Regions from separate parts of the Streptomyces sp. NPDC026417 genome, predicted to be linked through region 2. Evidence: riboswitches for the same ligand, from Rfam matches in the RefSeq annotation. Region 2 holds a riboswitch; each other region holds the start of a gene.
The links. Region 2 has a riboswitch for cyclic di-AMP ahead of ACZ4NT_RS36495 (M23 family metallopeptidase). Riboswitches for the same ligand answer to the same signal wherever they lie in the genome.
Positions count from the first base shown of each region.

Region 1 (5,229 bases), on a different contig from region 2:
CCTGCCGTTTGGTCTGGGAGCGGTAGACGCGGGCCGCCGTCTGCTCACCGAGCAGCCGCAGCCTGGTCGTGGTGGAGAACCGGTCCCGGTCCTTCACGGCCATGAATCCCGCCTCCCCGGCACAAGCCCGTCACGTGCGTACGTCCCCGCACACGGTACGGGACCGAGTACGGGGACGTACGGACGACGCTTCCTACGGATCAGCCCTTGAAGCGGGGGAACGCCGAGCGGCCGGCGTAGACCGCGGCGTCGTCGAGGATCTCCTCGATGCGCAGCAGCTGGTTGTACTTGGCGACGCGGTCCGAGCGGGCCGGGGCGCCGGTCTTGATCTGGCCGCAGTTCACCGCGACGGCGAGGTCGGCGATGGTGACGTCCTCGGTCTCGCCGGAGCGGTGGGACATCATGCACTTGAAGCCGTTGCGCTGGGCCAGCTCGACGGCGTCCAGGGTCTCGGTCAGCGAGCCGATCTGGTTGACCTTGACGAGCAGGGCGTTGGCGGAGCCCTCCTCGATGCCGCGGGCCAGGCGCTCCGGGTTGGTGACGAAGAGGTCGTCGCCGACGATCTGGACCTTGTCGCCCAGCTTGTCGGTGATGACCTTCCAGCCGGCCCAGTCGTCCTCGTACAGCGGGTCCTCGATGGAGACCAGCGGGTAGGCGGAGACGAGCTCCTCGTAGTACTCGGTCATCTCGGCGGCCGAGCGGGACTTGCCCTCGAACTCGTAGTTGCCGTCCTTGTAGAACTCGGACGCGGCGACGTCGAGCGCGAGCGCGATCTGCTCACCGGGGACGTAGCCGGCCTGCTTGATGGCCTCGATGATGAGGTCGAGCGCGGCGCGGTTGGACTCCAGGTTCGGGGCGAAGCCGCCCTCGTCGCCGAGGCCCGTGGACAGACCCTTGGTCTTCAGCACCTTCTTGAGGGTGTGGTAGACCTCGGCGCCCCAGCGCAGCGCCTCGGAGAAGGACTCCGCACCGATCGGCGCGATCATGAACTCCTGGATGTCCACGTTGGAGTCGGCGTGCGAGCCGCCGTTCAGGATGTTCATCATCGGGACGGGCAGCAGGTGCGCGTTCGGACCGCCCAGGTAGCGGAACAGCGGCAGGTCGCTGGCCTCGGAGGCGGCGTGCGCGACGGCGAGGGAGACGCCGAGGATGGCGTTGGCGCCGAGCGAGCCCTTGTTGTCGGTGGCGTCCAGGTCGAACATCGCCTGGTCGATCAGGCGCTGCTCGGTGGCGTCGTAGCCGACGAGCTCCGGGCCGATCTGCTCGATGACCGCGAGGACGGCCTTCTCGACACCCTTGCCCTGGTAGCGGTTGGGGTCACCGTCGCGCAGCTCGATGGCCTCGAAGGCACCGGTGGAGGCGCCGGAGGGAACGGCGGCACGACCCGTGCTGCCGTCGTCGAGGCCGACCTCGACCTCGACGGTGGGGTTCCCTCGCGAGTCGAGGATTTCCCGGGCTACGACGACGTCGATGGACGGCACGAGCATCTCCTTCTGGGATGTGACGCGGGTACGCGGAGCCCCTTGGCCCGCTGCTGCACGGAGCCGCGGTCGGCTCCGCGACATGAGCCTAACCGGCCCGGGGCGATCGGCCAGCCGGTCGACCACCCCATGGACAGAACCGAGAGTAAATTGTTTCCGAACGGAACAAAAACCTGCCCCGTACAGGTACCGCCGCGACCGGCGGTCCCGGCGCACACATGAAAATGCCCCGCTCCGGTGCGTACGGGGGAACACGCACCGGAGCGGGGAGCCCGTGGGGACGGGATGGCCCTCACGGGGTCCCCTGGGGGGAGACCCCGCGCGGGGGAGGGCCGGGATCGGCCCGGAGGCCGAAGTCAGCCGGTGTCAGCTGAGGTGGAGCTGCTGACCCGGGAAGATGAAGTCGGCATCGTCGACGATGTCCTTGTTCAGCTTGAACAGCTTCTGCCAGCCGCCCTTGACCTTCTTCTCCTCGGCGATGGAGCTGAGGGTGTCGCCCTTGACGACCTTGTACTCGCCGTCACCCTTCTCGACCTTCTTGCCGGTCGGGGTCTCGACGGTCTTCTTGGCGGTCTCCCGCTCCGAGGAACGCGAGGCGCGCTGGTCCTGCGACTGGGGGGCCTGCTGCTGCGGCTGAGCCGTGCTCTGCGAACCGGTGTCCGTCGAGGTGCCGCCGGTGGAGGCGCCGGACAGGCCGGTGCCGCAGGTCGGCCAGGCACCCTTGCCCTGCGCGGCGAGCACCTTCTCGGCGACGGCGATCTGCTCGGACTTGGAGGCCTGGTCGGCCGTGGAGGCGTAGGCGGAGCCGCCGTACGCGGACCAGGTGGAGGCGGAGAACTGCAGACCGCCGTAGTAGCCGTTGCCGGTGTTGATGGACCAGTTGCCGCCGGACTCGCACTGGGCGACGGCGTCCCACTCGGAGGTGGTGGCGGCGGAGGCGTTGCCGGCGGCCATCAGCGGAGCGGCGATGGCGACACCGGTGACACCGGCGAGCGTGGCGACACGGGCGGCCTTGGACGGGCGGCGGTGCTTGCCCTTGCTGTTGAGCAGCATGAAGTGATCCCCTCACCGACGCCTGCGAGGTGAGCTGTCGGGTTCGGGCGGGTGAGTGCCCGGTCGTGCGCCGCTGGCGCCCGACTTCACCCCAAGCCGTTCCCGGAGGTCTCTCAACTCCCGGGCCCGGCACTTACCTTGGGTCCCCCGCTCCTGCCTGCGGCGCTTGCGCGACGACTGTTCCCGGACGGCCGCTGGCAGGATTCGGCGTTGCGACCGTCGGGGCCCGCTGTGGCGAGCGGTCACGACCGTAGACACGCGACCGCCGGAATTTCAAAGACGATCAGGGCTTCTGAGACTCATGTCTCACTCTCACCAAACCGGACATTGCGGTGCGAACCATGACGTGAACTACCGCTGTTTTGTACCCGATTCGCCGCCTGACGACCACTTAGTCTTCGGTGACCTCAAGGCTCTGACCGGGGTGAATGAGGTCCGGGTCGGCGCCGACCGTCTTCTCGTTCACCTCGTACAGCTCACTCCACCCGCCCTGGACCGCAAGGGAGTCGGCGATGCTCGTGAGACTGTCCCCGAGACGGACCGTGTACGAGCCTTCCGTCGCGTCGGACGTGGCGTCGGCGCTGCGCGAGGCGTGGCGGCCGGAGGACTCCTGTGCGCGCCCGGCGGTCGCGCCCGAGCCCGCCTCGTCCTCGGCGATGCCGCCGCGGTGCCGGCCGGTGCCGGCCGCTTCGCTCGCGGACCCGCCCGAAGGGGCTTCACTCCGACCCGACTTGTCCGAGTCGTCCGCTTTCGCCTTGCCCGTGTCCGAGTTGTCCGCACCCTTGGAGTCGCCGGCGTCCTTGCTCGGCTTCGACGTCGCCCCCGAGGCCGCGCCGGACTTCGACGGGTCGGCGGACGCGCTCGCGGAAGGCTTGCCCGAGGGGCTGCCGTTCGACAGGCCGCCCGAACCGGACGAGTCGTCCGAAGGGGACGAATCCGGCGAGGCGGAACCGGTCGGCGACGAGGGGTCCTCGCCGATGCCCGTGTCGACCTCGACGGAGGCCGACTTCTTGCTGAGGCCGGAGAGCGGCCCGCAGGTGGGCCAGGCGGCCAGGCCCTGTCCGTCGAGAAGCTTCTCGGCGACGGCTATCTGCTGCGAGCGGCTGGCCTCGTCGGGGCTCGGCGCGTACGCCAGGCCGCCGTACTTCTCCCAGTTCTCCTGGGTCATCTGCAGGCCGCCGTAGTACCCGTTGCCGCTGTCGGCACTCCAGGAGCCGCCGCTCTCGCACTCCGCGACCCGGTCCCACGTGGTGCCGTCTGCGGCGCTCGCGCCGGTTGCGCCGAGCAACGGGATGGCGATGGCCGATCCGGTTACTCCTGCCGCGACGATGAGCGCCGGAGCCTGGCGGGGGCGACGGTGACGACCGTTCCCGGAGAGCATGCGGTGGCCTTTCGGAGACAGCAATGACAGACGCGACGGAAGATCCACCGCGTTGATGCGTGAACGTATCGGGACTCGAACGCTTGTCACAAGTCGATGCAGCGCAGATCACGTGAAGATCACAGTATTGACGGTGTGTCATGTTTGAACGGGCCGCATCCGCGTACGGTCCGGGCGGCACACGGGCTCCCCGGCACGCCCTATCGGGCAGGCGTGAACTCCACCGGAAGCGTGCGCAGTCCCCGCATGATGAGACCGCCCCGCCAGCGCAGGTCGGCCGGGTCGCCGGCGAGTTGCAGGTCAGGGAGCCGGGTGAGCAGCGTGGCCAGGGCGGTCTGCCCCTCCAGCCGGGCGAGCGGCGCACCGAGGCAGTAGTGGATGCCGTGCCCGTATCCGAGGTGCTGGTTGTCGCGCCGCGAGAGGTCCAGGGTGTCCGGCTGTTCGAAGCGCTCGGGGTCGCGGTCGGCGGCCGCGAGGACGACGAGGACGGGGTCGCCGGCGGCGATGTCCTGTCCGCCGAGCCGGACCGCCTCGGTGGCGAACCGCCAGGTGGCCAGCTCCACGGGCCCGTCGAAGCGGAGGAGTTCCTCGACACCCGTCTCCAGCAGGGCGGTCTCTCCGGCGGCGAGGGAGGACTGCAGCCGCCGCCGCTGCTCGGGATGGGTGAGCAGGGCGTAGGTCCCGTTGCCGATGAGGTTGACCGTCGTCTCGAAACCGGCGAAGAGGAGGATGAAGGCCATCGCCGCGGCCTCGTTCTCGGTGAGGTGCTCACCGTGGTCCGAGGCCCGGATGAGTCCGGAGATGAGGTCCTCGCCGGGTTCCGGACGGTCCGTGAGCGCCGCCCGCTTCCGGTGGATCAGCTCCGCGAGATAGCCCCGCATCTTCTTGACCGACCGGGCGACACCGCCCCGCGGTCCGCCCCCGTGCCGGATCATCATGCCCGCCCAGTCCCGGAAGTCGTCCTGGTCCTCGCGCGGAACGCCGAGGAGGTCGCAGATGGCGTAGATCGGGAGCGGGAACGCGAAGTCGTGGATCAGGTCGGCGCTGCCCCGGTCGGCGAACCGGTCGATGAGGCCGTCGGCGAGTTCCTGGACCCGGGGGGCGAACTCGGCCACCCGCCGGGGGGTGAACGCCTTGCTGACCAGGCGGCGCAGCCGGGTGTGGTCCGGCGGGTCGATGTTCAGCAGATGGGTCATCAGCTCGGCCTTGCGCTCGCCCGGGATGCCCGTCTTCCCCTTGGCGTGCGCGGGCTCGTCGTGGTGGGCCGGGTTCTTGCTGAGCCGGCCGTCCGCGAGGGCCTGCCGGGCGTCCCCG
Region 1 covers NZ_JBVHPY010000017.1:37,904-43,132, forward strand. The annotation lists gene ACZ4NT_RS25270 (septum formation initiator family protein) at 1-103, opposite strand, end outside; gene eno (phosphopyruvate hydratase) at 201-1,487, opposite strand; gene ACZ4NT_RS25280 (LysM peptidoglycan-binding domain-containing protein) at 1,848-2,534, opposite strand; cyclic di-AMP (ydaO/yuaA leader) riboswitch at 2,539-2,709, opposite strand; gene ACZ4NT_RS25285 (transglycosylase family protein) at 2,926-3,915, opposite strand; gene ACZ4NT_RS25290 (cytochrome P450 family protein) at 4,116-5,229, opposite strand, start outside.
Region 1: it holds a riboswitch for cyclic di-AMP, as region 2 does, so the genes downstream of both, ACZ4NT_RS25280 (LysM peptidoglycan-binding domain-containing protein) here and ACZ4NT_RS36495 (M23 family metallopeptidase) in region 2, are expected to answer to the same signal.

Region 2 (5,229 bases):
CACGCCGAGGAGGCCGCGCTCGCCAAGGCAGACCCGGCGGACCCGCGGTTGGCCGGGGCCACCGTCTACAGCAGCCTGGAGCCCTGCGCCCGCCGTGCCTCCCGGCCGTCGCCCTGTGCCCGGCTGATCCTCGACGCCGGGGTACGGCGGGTGGTGACCGCCTGGCGGGAGCCCGACACGTTCGTCACCGGCGCCGACGGCAGCGGGGTCCTGACGGCCGGGGGCGCCGACGTCGTCGTGCTCGCGGAGTACGAGGAGGCGGCCAAGGCACCCAACCGGCACCTCCGGCCGGCCGCGGGACCCGACCGGCGGTGACCGTCCGCCCGCGCCCGGCGACCGGCCCGGGCCGGTCCTGCCGACCGGCGGGACCGCCCCGATAGCCCTGGTCGAGACCGGTGCCGGGACAACGTGTGTGCTGGGGACCCCGCGAATGGCGTACAGTGGTCTCAACGACGCGGGGTGGAGCAGCTCGGTAGCTCGCTGGGCTCATAACCCAGAGGTCGCAGGTTCAAATCCTGTCCCCGCTACTGAAGGCCCAGGGCCGGAACTCGGATCATCGAGTTCCGGCCCTGAGTCGTTTCCGCGCCCGGCGGGCCCGCCCGCCGGGCCGCGTGCCCGCCCGGAGTCATCCGGTCGGTCCACACCGCTCGCCGCCCGCCTCCTCGGCGGGAAGCCTGGACGGGTGGGGCAGTCAGGTGGCGCGCAGCGGCCGGAGGAGCCGGAGTCCGGCGGGGCCGGGGACGGGTTCTCCGACGTCGGCGACCGTGTCGGGGCACGCGTCGGCGGCCGGTTGCCCGAAGGCGGTGCGCCGGACCGTGACGGCGGCCCCGCGGACGACGGCCGGGCTCCCCTGGGGCGCGAGCGGGCCGGGGGGCGGCTGCCGGGTGACCCGGTGCCCGACCCGGGGCTGGGGAACGCGTCGCCGACCGCCTCCCGTACATCGTCGGTCCGCTCGCCCGCGACCGGCAGCCGACGGGTCTCGACCGCCCGCGCCCTCCTGCGTGCCCTGCCCGCGCTGCTCGTCGTGGCCGGCATGGCCTACGACTACGCCACCCCGTCGCAGTTCACGGCGGCCCCCTTCTTCACGGCCGCGCCCTTGGTCGCCGCTCCCCTCTTCTCCCTGCGCGGCACCGTCCTGACCGGTCTGGCCGGCCTCGCCGCCGTCCTCTCGGTCCACATGGAACTCGGCATCGTCCTGCACGCGGACGCGGTCACCGAACTGGTCACCGTCGCCACCGTCACCGTGCTGGCCGTCCTCATCAACATCCTCGTCCGCCGCTCCGACGAACGGCTGGCCTCCGCGCGCGAGATCGCCGAGGCCGCCCAGCGGGCCGTCCTGCCGCGCCCGGACGAACGGATCGGGGGGCTGGAGGTGGCCGCGCGGTACGAGGCCGCGCAGGCCGACGCGTTCATCGGCGGTGACCTCTACGCGGTGCAGGACACCCCGTACGGCGTCCGGCTCGTCGTGGGGGACGTACGGGGCAAGGGGCTGGGGGCGGTGACGGCGGTGGCCGTCGTCATCGGCGCCTTCCGGGAGGCGGCCGAGCACGAGCCGACGCTGGAGGCGGTCGCCCAGCGGCTGGAGCGGGCGCTGGCCCGCGAGGGGACCCGGCGTGACGGGCTCGACGCCTTCGAGGGGTTCACCACGGCCGTCCTGGCGGAGGTCCCGTACGGGGACGGCGTCGTGCGCCTCCTCAACCGCGGTCATCCGCCGCCGCTGCTCCTGCACGCGGACGGCACCCTGCGCACGCTGGAGGCCGCCGAGTCCGCGCTGCCGCTGGGGATGGGCGAGCTCGGCACCTGGCCCGACCGCGCGGCCGTGGTGGCGTTCCCGACCGGGGCCACGCTGCTGCTCTACACGGACGGGCTCTCGGAGGCGCGCGACCCGGACGGGCGCTTCTACGATCCGGCGGTGCGCCTCGCCGGACGGGCCTTCCGCGACCCCGACGCCCTGCTCGCCACTCTCATCAAGGACGTCCACCGGCACACGGGGGACGGGACGACGGACGATCTGGCGCTGCTCGCGGTGCGGCGCCCGTGAGCCCCGGGCGGTCTGTCCGGGCCCTTGTCACCCCAGGTGACCGGATGACGCCGCTGCGCATAACAACTGACGAACCGTCAACTCATGTGTGGTTTAGAGAACCTGGCCAACTCGCCCGGTTTTCACCGCCCCTGACCCGTACGTCCGTGACGAAGACGTTAATGATCAGTCGGAACAGCTTGGAATAGAGGACCCGAGTCTATTAACGTTCGATAACGCAGCGCGGTCGTCCCAGCCGTCACAAGAGACGGCTCCGTGCGCACGCGCCGAATCCCGCAAGGGAACCGGGGAACCACCAACTTGGGGTGAATCGAGCGTCTTCCGCGGTGCACCGCACCCTGGTTGACGCGCGTAGGAGACCTTCCTGCTCCGAACCCGTCAGCTAACCCGGTAGGCGAGAAGGAAGGAAAGGAGCGCGCCCACGTGGCGTCAAACCGGCCTGCTCAAACCACCTCGTTCGCGCCGAGTGAGAAGCAGAGCGACACCTTCGGCTACGGCCACGGCAACGACGAGGGCCCCTGGGAGGAGTGGAATCCCACCGCGGATTCCGTCCGTCCCGTCCGTGGCCGGCACCGCGTCTCCAAGCAGCGCGGCGGAGGACTCGCCCGCAGCTCCACGGTTCTGGGCGTCGGCGTCATCGCCGCGGTCGGCGCGGGCGGCATGGCCACCGCGCAGAGCGGCAAGCCCCCGGTGTCCATCTCCATGCCCGACCTGTCGTCGGTCGCCGACTCCGCCAAGAACCTGATATCGGACGGCTCCGGCTCCCGGGCCCCCCAGGGCTCCGCCACTCCGCTCACCACCGCCGGTCTGACGACCTCGGACACCGCGCAGGGCAGCGCCGACGCGGGCGAGGCACTGCGCGCCCGCATCATGCAGCAGGCCGAGTCGCAGCAGGACCAGGTCGACCTCAAGGCCGCCGAGGCGGCGGAGGCCGCCGCGGTGAAGAAGGCCGCCGAGGAAGCCGCCAAGACGCAGGAAGAGGCCGAGACCAAGGCCGCCGCCGCCAAGAAGAAGGCGGAGCAGGAGGCCAAGGAGAAGGCGGAGGCGGAGCGCCTGGCCGAACTCGCCAAGAGCTACGCGCTGCCGACCTCCTCGTACACGCTCACCTCGCGCTTCGGTGACTCCGGCTCCATGTGGTCCTCCGGCTACCACACCGGACTCGACTTCGCGGCCCCCACCGGCACCCTGATCAAGGCCGTGCACAGCGGCACCATCACCGAGGCGGGCTGGGCCGGTTCGTACGGCTACCGCACGATCCTCACCCTCGACGACGGGACCGAGGTCTGGTTCTGCCACCAGTCCTCCATCAGTGTCAGCGTCGGGGCGAAGGTCGCGACCGGTGACGTCATCGGACGGGTCGGCGCCACCGGCAACGTGACCGGGCCGCACCTGCACATGGAGGTCCACCCGGGCGGCGCCGCCACCGGTATCGACCCGATGGCCTGGCTGCAGAGCAAGGGCCTCAACCCGTAGTCCCGAGCCCGGGGGCCGGACGTCGCGGCCGCGCCCCCGGAATACGTGGCCGCGCCAACCGTGTTGAGATCCACCATGACTTCTCTCCGCAAGCTCGGCCCGTCAGACCTCGAGGTCTTCCCGCTCGCCCTCGGCGGCAACGTCTTCGGCTGGACCGCCGACGAGGCGCAGTCCTTCGCCGTGCTGGACGCCTACGCGGCGGCCGGCGGCAACTTCGTGGACACCGCCGACACCTACTCCTCCTGGGCGCCCGGCAACGAGGGCGGTGAGTCGGAGACGATCATCGGCAAGTGGTTCGCCGAGCGCGGCAACCGGTCCGAGATCGTCCTCGCCACCAAGGCCGGCGCCCATCCCGCGTACAAGGGGCTGTCGCCCGACACCCTCAGGGCCGCGGCCGACGCGTCGCTGCGCCGCCTGGGGACGGACTACATCGACCTCTTCTACACGCACTACGACGACCCCTCGGTCCCGGTCGAGGAGATCATCGGCACCCTCGACGAGCTGGTGCGGGCCGGCAAGGTGCGTGCCATCGCGGCCTCCAACATCTCGCCGGAGCGCCTCCAGGAGTCCCTGGAGTTCTCCGACCGCGAGGGCGTCGCCCGGTACGTCGCCCTCCAGCCGCACTACAACCTCGTCTCGCGCGACACCTACGAGGGCCCGCTCCAGGAGATCGCCTCCCGGTCGGGCCTCGCCGCCGTCCCGTACTACGCCCTGGCCTCCGGCTTCCTGACCGGCAAGTACCGCCCGGGCACGACGGTCGACTCGGCGCGGGCCGCGGGCGCGGGCAAGCACCTGCAGACGGAGCGCGGCCCGCGCGTGCTGGCCGCTCTCGACGCCATCGCCGAGTCCCGGGGCGTCCCGCACGCCACGGTGGCCCTGGCCTGGCTCGCCGAACGCCCGACGGTGGCCGCACCGCTCGCCTCCGCCCGGACCGTCGAGCAGCTGCCGGCGCTCCTCGGGGTGGCCGACCTGACCCTCACGGACGAGGAACTGACGACGCTGTCGCAGGCCTCGGCCTAGGCCGGGGGTCCGCGCGGCCCGCACGCGCCGGGCCGCGCCGGGGCCCTGCCGCTACGACCGGTAGGGGTTGTACGCGGGATGGGTGTCGTAGGCGGGGTGCGCCGGACGGTGGGCCGCCGCCGGGTCGGCGTACGGCCCCGTGTAGAGCGGGGCGTACACCCCGGGCCACGGGGACGCGACCGCGGGCGCCGTCGCACGGGCCGCGTACGCGAGCGACGGGCGGGCGACCTCCCGGCGCCGCCACAGCTCGTGGAGCAGCTCCCTCTCCCGGATCACGAAGTCGGCGCCCGCGCGGCCCCGGCGCCCCCGGTGCCGGAGGAACGCGAGCGAGGTCGCGTACGCCTCGTACTCGGCGACCGAGCGTGCCGCGGCCCGGCCGAAGTGGTGGGCGGCGTAGTCGCGGGCCACGCGCCGGGCGCGCATGGAACCGAGCACGAAGGGCTCGGGCGGGGCCAGCCAGCCGGCGACGGCGTAGGCGGGCAGTTCCGCGCGCACCGTGCGCAGCTCGCGCTGCCGGGTCCAGATGACCAGCCAGGTGAGCAGGCCGAACGCGGGCACCATGAACGCCGCGTACACCGCGAAGAACCCGTACTCGCCGAAGGACGACGAGCCGTTCCACATGGCGTGCATGCCCATCGCCAGCAGCAGGCCGGACAGCGGCAGCAGCACGCGGCGCAGCCGCTGGCGGTCCGCCG
Region 2 covers NZ_JBVHPY010000042.1:5,448-10,676, forward strand. The annotation lists gene ACZ4NT_RS36480 (dihydrofolate reductase family protein) at 1-315, shown strand, start outside; tRNA gene ACZ4NT_RS36485 (tRNA-Met) at 454-527, shown strand; gene ACZ4NT_RS36490 (PP2C family protein-serine/threonine phosphatase) at 683-2,041, shown strand; cyclic di-AMP (ydaO/yuaA leader) riboswitch at 2,296-2,453, shown strand; gene ACZ4NT_RS36495 (M23 family metallopeptidase) at 2,465-3,514, shown strand; gene ACZ4NT_RS36500 (aldo/keto reductase) at 3,590-4,534, shown strand; gene ACZ4NT_RS36505 (PrsW family intramembrane metalloprotease) at 4,586-5,229, opposite strand, start outside.

Region 3 (5,229 bases), on a different contig from region 2:
GAGGCGCTGACTTCCCCGCCCGGCTGAACCCCGGCAGCCGAGAACACCGGCCCCCCCGTCCCTGCCCGGCCACCTCCGCCCGTCCGACCCCGGACGAGCGGATCGGACGGGACCGGCTCGGACCCGGCTCGGCGCGGTACGGCCCGGCTGGGGCGCTGCTCGGCACGGCTCGGCGCCGCACTGCGAAAGGACCACACCCCGGCCGACCTCGCACACGCCGGGCCGGCACCGGAGTCACCGGGACCCCGGCCCGCCGCCCCTCACACCGCCGGTGCGATCCGCAGCTTGATGTCGTCCGGCGACAGGCTGCCCTTGGCCGCCACGTGGTCCCCGGAGGACTCGCCGCGCAGCCGGCGTCCGATCCACGGCACCAGATACTCCCGGGCCCACTGGATGTTGTCGCGGCGCATCTCGAAGGTGCCCCGCGGCGGCAGCGGCGGCCAGGGCTGGTCGGGGTCCGCCGGGACCTCCAGGCCGAGGACCTGGCCGGCCCGCAGGGCGACCCGGGTGTGGCCCTCGGGCGAGAGATGCAGCCGGTCGCCGTCCCAGGCACGCCGGTCCTGGATGGTCCTCAGGGACCACAGGTCGAGCACCGGGCAGCCGTAGCGGTCGGCGATCGCCCGCACATGCCCGTTGTACGTGGCGATCTTGCCGCGCAGATGCTTGAGCACGGGCACGCCGCGGGTGTCGAACCCGGTGGTCACGAGGACGGTGCCGACGGCCGACGTGAGGTCGGCGACCGCCCGCTCGAAGCGCTCGGCGACCTCGTCGGGGTCGGTGCCCGGCCGGATGATGTCGTTGCCGCCCGCGCAGAAGGAGACCAGGTCCGGGGCCAGCGCCTTGGCCTGCTGGAGCTGGCTCTCGACGATCTGGTCCAGCAGCTTCCCGCGTACGGCGAGATTGGTGTAGCCGAAGTCGCCCTCGGGGCGCCGGTCGGCGAGCAGCACCGCGAACCGGTCGGCCCAGCCGACGAAGGCCCCGTCCGGACCGGGATCGCCGACGCCCTCGGTGAAGCTGTCCCCCACCGCCACGTACGACCCGATCACTGCTCTGTTGTCACTCTTCGAATCGTCTGCCACATCGGCCCATGATTCACCGTGCGATGTGAGCTACGCGACCGTAGGAAGGGGTTGACGGGCGGTGAGATAAGCCACTCGTCAAGTATTGGTCAATCCCGGAATAAGGCGCCGTACAGGGGCGGTTGACGAGCCTCAACGCCCGCGCACGCGTGGCACGCCGAAGGCCGGACCCCGGGGATCGGGGGTCCGGCCTTCGGCGGCGGTGCGGGCGTCAGCCGATGGAGACGCCGTGCGCGCGGAGGTACGCGATCGGGTCCACGTCCGAGCCGTAGTCCGGGCTGGTGCGGATCTCGAAGTGCAGGTGCGGTCCGGTGACGTTGCCGGTCGCGCCGGACAGGCCTATCTGCTGGCCGCCGGTCACGGTCTGCCCGGCCGAGACGGACAGCGAGGACATGTGGGCGTACTGGGAGTACTGGCCGTCGGTGTGCCGGATGACGACCTGGTTGCCGTAGGCGCCGCCCCAGCCGGCCGAGACGACGGTGCCCGGGCCCACGGACTTGATGGAGGTGCCGGTCGGGACCACGAAGTCGACGCCGGTGTGGTAGCCGCTGGACCACATGCTGCCCGCGGTCCTGTAGGAGGTGCCGACCGTGGCGCCCTCGACGGGCAGCGTGTAGCCGGAGGTGTTGGCGGCCGGAGCGGCCTGGGTCTTGGTCGTCTGGGTGCTCGTGCCGGACGACGGGGCGGCCTTGGCCGCGGCCTTGCCGCCGAGGGTCAGCTTCAGGCCGGGGTGGATCAGCGCGGGGTCGCCGCCGATGACCTTGCGGTTGTCGGCGTAGAGCTTCTTCCAGCCGCCGCTGACGTGCTGCTCGTCAGCGATCTTCGCGAGGGAGTCGCCGGACTTCACCGCGTACGTCTTCGTCGTGGCCTTCTGGGCGGCGACGGGAGCGGAGGCGACGGTCTTCTCCGCGGCGGAGGAGACGGCGGCCGTCGGGGTGGCGGCGTGGGCGCCGGCGGCTCCCATCAAGGGCAGCGCGAGCGCGGCGCCACCGGTTCCGGCGACGGCGATGGTGCGGGAGAAGCGCAGGGACTTCGGACGGCGGTGCTTACCCTTGGCGGGCATGGCGAATTCCTCTCCGGCGCCTGCGAGGTGAGCTGTCGGGTGCGAGCTGGAGATGCCCGGCCGCGTTGCGCGCGGCTTTACCCCAAGCCTGTTCCGGAGACCGGAACAGGCGTCGTGCCTGTGGGTCCCCCGCTCCTGCCGTGTACGGGTGAGTGTGCGGGATTCCGGGCGGCGGCAGGATTGGGCGTCCGTCCGGAGTGAGGGTGAACGTAAGCGACATGAGAGTGCGTCGACAAGCTTGTGGGGTTTCTGTGCACACCCCTTTCTTGATCCATGCCCGAATTGGCGGTCACTGTCCGTGGATAGGCGATCTTTCCTGGTCCGTAATCCCCCCGGAAATGCTGCGGATTTGAGAATCCCGGAACGCCACGCATTGTCACCGTTATGACGCTGCTCACTCGACCGCACGCCACCAGGCCCTAATTCATTGCTAGTTGGCCGCTTTGCAGGCAAAACGGGCAGAACACCCAGAAGCGACAGGGGGGACGCGCGACGCGGCGAGGCGTCACCCCGGTCCGGGTGACGCCTCGCACCGGAGGCGGTGCGGACGCCGTCAGGCGAGGGCCCGGAAGCCGCGCAGCCGCAGGGAGTTGCCGACCACGAAGACCGAGGAGAGCGCCATGGCGGCTCCGGCGATCATCGGATTGAGCAGGCCCGCCGCGGCGAGCGGCAGGGCGGCGACGTTGTAGGCGAAGGCCCAGAACAGGTTGGACCTGATGGTGCGCAGGGTCCTGCGGGCCAGCCGGATCGCGTCGGCCGCCGCCCGCAGGTCGCCGCGGACGAGGGTGAGATCGGCGGCCTCGATGGCCGCGTCGGTGCCGGTGCCCATCGCGAGGCCGAGGTCGGCCCGGGCCAGGGCGGCGGCGTCGTTGACGCCGTCCCCGACCATGGCGACGCTGCGGCCTTGGCCCTGAAGGCGCTCGACGACACCGGCCTTGTCCTCGGGCATGACCTCCGCGATCACCTCGTCGATGCCGACCTCGGCCGCCACGGACGCGGCGACCGTCCTGTTGTCCCCGGTCAGCAGCACCGGCGTGAGGCCGAGGCCGCGCAGCCGCCGGACGGCCTCGGCACTGGTCTCCTTGACCGCGTCGGCGACCTCCAGGACCGCGCGGGCCTCCCCGTCCCAGGCGACCACGACCGCGGTGCGCCCGGCGGCCTCGGCCCCGGCCGCGGCGCGCTCCAGTCCGGCGGGCAGGCTCACCGCCCTCTCCCGCAGGAGGCGGACGCGGCCGGCGAGGACGGCGTGTCCGTCCACGACGCCCTGCACCCCCAGTCCGGCGATGCCCGCGAAATCCTCCGGGACGGGCAGGGCGAGGTCCCGCTCGGTCGCCGCGGCGACGACGGCCCGGGCGACGGGATGCTCCGAGGCGTGCTCCAGGGCTCCCGCAAGCCGCAGCACCTCGGCCTCGTCGGCCCCGTCGGCGGTGTGGACGGCGAGCAGCGTCATCCGCCCGGTGGTGACGGTGCCGGTCTTGTCCAGGAGGATCGTGTCGACCCCGCGGGTGGTCTCCAGCATCTCGGGACCCTTGATCAGAATGCCCAACTGCGCGCCGCGCCCCGTGCCGACCATGAGCGCGGTGGGGGTCGCCAGGCCCAGGGCACAGGGGCAGGCGATGACCAGGACGGCCACCGCCGCGGTGAACGCGGCCGTGAGGCCGGCCCCGCTGCCCAGCCAGAAGCCGAGGGTGCCGAGCGCGAGGGCGATGACGACGGGCACGAACACGGCGGAGATCCGGTCGGCCAGGCGCTGGGCCGCCGCCTTTCCGCTCTGCGCGTCCTCCACCAGCCGGGCCATGCGGGCCAGTTGGGTGTCGGCGCCGACGCGGGTGGCCTCGACGACCAGTCGGCCACCGGCGTTCAGGGCGGCCCCCGTGACCGCGTCACCGACACCGGTCTCGACCGGCACCGATTCGCCGGTCAGCAGGGAGGCGTCCACCGCCGAGGCGCCCTCGACGACGACGCCGTCGGTGGCGATCTTCTCCCCCGGCCGGACGACGAAGCGGTCCCCGGCGCGCAGCTCACCGACGGGGATCAGCCGCTCGCGGCCCTCCCGCAGGACGGTGACCTCCTTGGCCCCCAGCTCCAGCAGTGTCCTGAGGGCGGCACCGGCCCGGCGCTTGGAGCGTGCCTCGAAGTACCTGCCGGCCAGGAGGAACGCGGTGACACCGGCGGCCGCCTCCAGATAGATGTTCCCGGCCCCGTCGACGCGGGCGATGGTGAGCTCGAAGGGGTGGGTCATGCCGGGGGTGCCGGCGGAACCGAGGAACAGCGCCCACAGCGACCATCCGAAGGCGGCCGACGTACCCACCGAGACGAGCGTGTCCATGGTGGCGGCGCCGTGGCGGGCGTTGGTCCAGGCGGCACGGTGGAAGGGCCAGGCGGCATAGGTGACCACGGGGGCGGCGAGGGTGAGGCTGAGCCACTGCCAGGAGGTGAACTGCAGGGCCGGGATCATCGCCATCGCGACGACCGGGACCGCGAGCACCACGGCGGTGATCAGCCGCTGCCGCAGCGGCCGCAGTTCGTCGGCACCGGCCGGCGCGGTGGCGTCGGGCGCCACGCCCGTGCGCGGCGGGTCCGGTTCGGTGGCGGTGTAGCCGGCGGCCTCCACGGCGGCGATCAGGTCCGCCACGGACACCGACTCGCCGCGGTACGCGACCCTCGCCTTCTCGGTGGCGTAGTTGACGACGGCATCGACCCCCTCCATCCGGTTGAGCTTCCTCTCGATCCTGGCGGCGCACGAGGCGCAGGTCATCCCGCCGATCGCGAGTTCGACCCGGTTCTCCGTCCCGGCCACGGTGACAGTCATCGCTACTCCCCGACATATACCCCCCAGGGGTACCTGGGATGCCGTCCAAGATATACCCCTCCCCCGTACCTTCCACAAGCAGCTCGCCGCGCTTTCCAGATACCCCACGGGGGTATACGCTCGCCCTGGGAGCACCACTGGGACCCGCCTGACAGGGGAGAGCCGTCATGAACACCGCCGTGAAGATCACCGCGTTCGGCGCCGCACTCGCGGCGTCCTTCACCGCCGCCTACGGCGTCGGCGGCGCCGTGGGGCCGGCAACCGACGGCGCCGAG
Region 3 covers NZ_JBVHPY010000014.1:135,159-140,387, reverse strand. The annotation lists gene ACZ4NT_RS22555 (TetR/AcrR family transcriptional regulator) at 1-27, shown strand, start outside; gene ACZ4NT_RS22550 (SGNH/GDSL hydrolase family protein) at 261-1,046, opposite strand; gene ACZ4NT_RS22545 (M23 family metallopeptidase) at 1,291-2,142, opposite strand; cyclic di-AMP (ydaO/yuaA leader) riboswitch at 2,147-2,303, opposite strand; gene ACZ4NT_RS22540 (heavy metal translocating P-type ATPase) at 2,696-4,954, opposite strand; gene ACZ4NT_RS22535 (hypothetical protein) at 5,122-5,229, shown strand, end outside.
Region 3: it holds a riboswitch for cyclic di-AMP, as region 2 does, so the genes downstream of both, ACZ4NT_RS22545 (M23 family metallopeptidase) here and ACZ4NT_RS36495 (M23 family metallopeptidase) in region 2, are expected to answer to the same signal.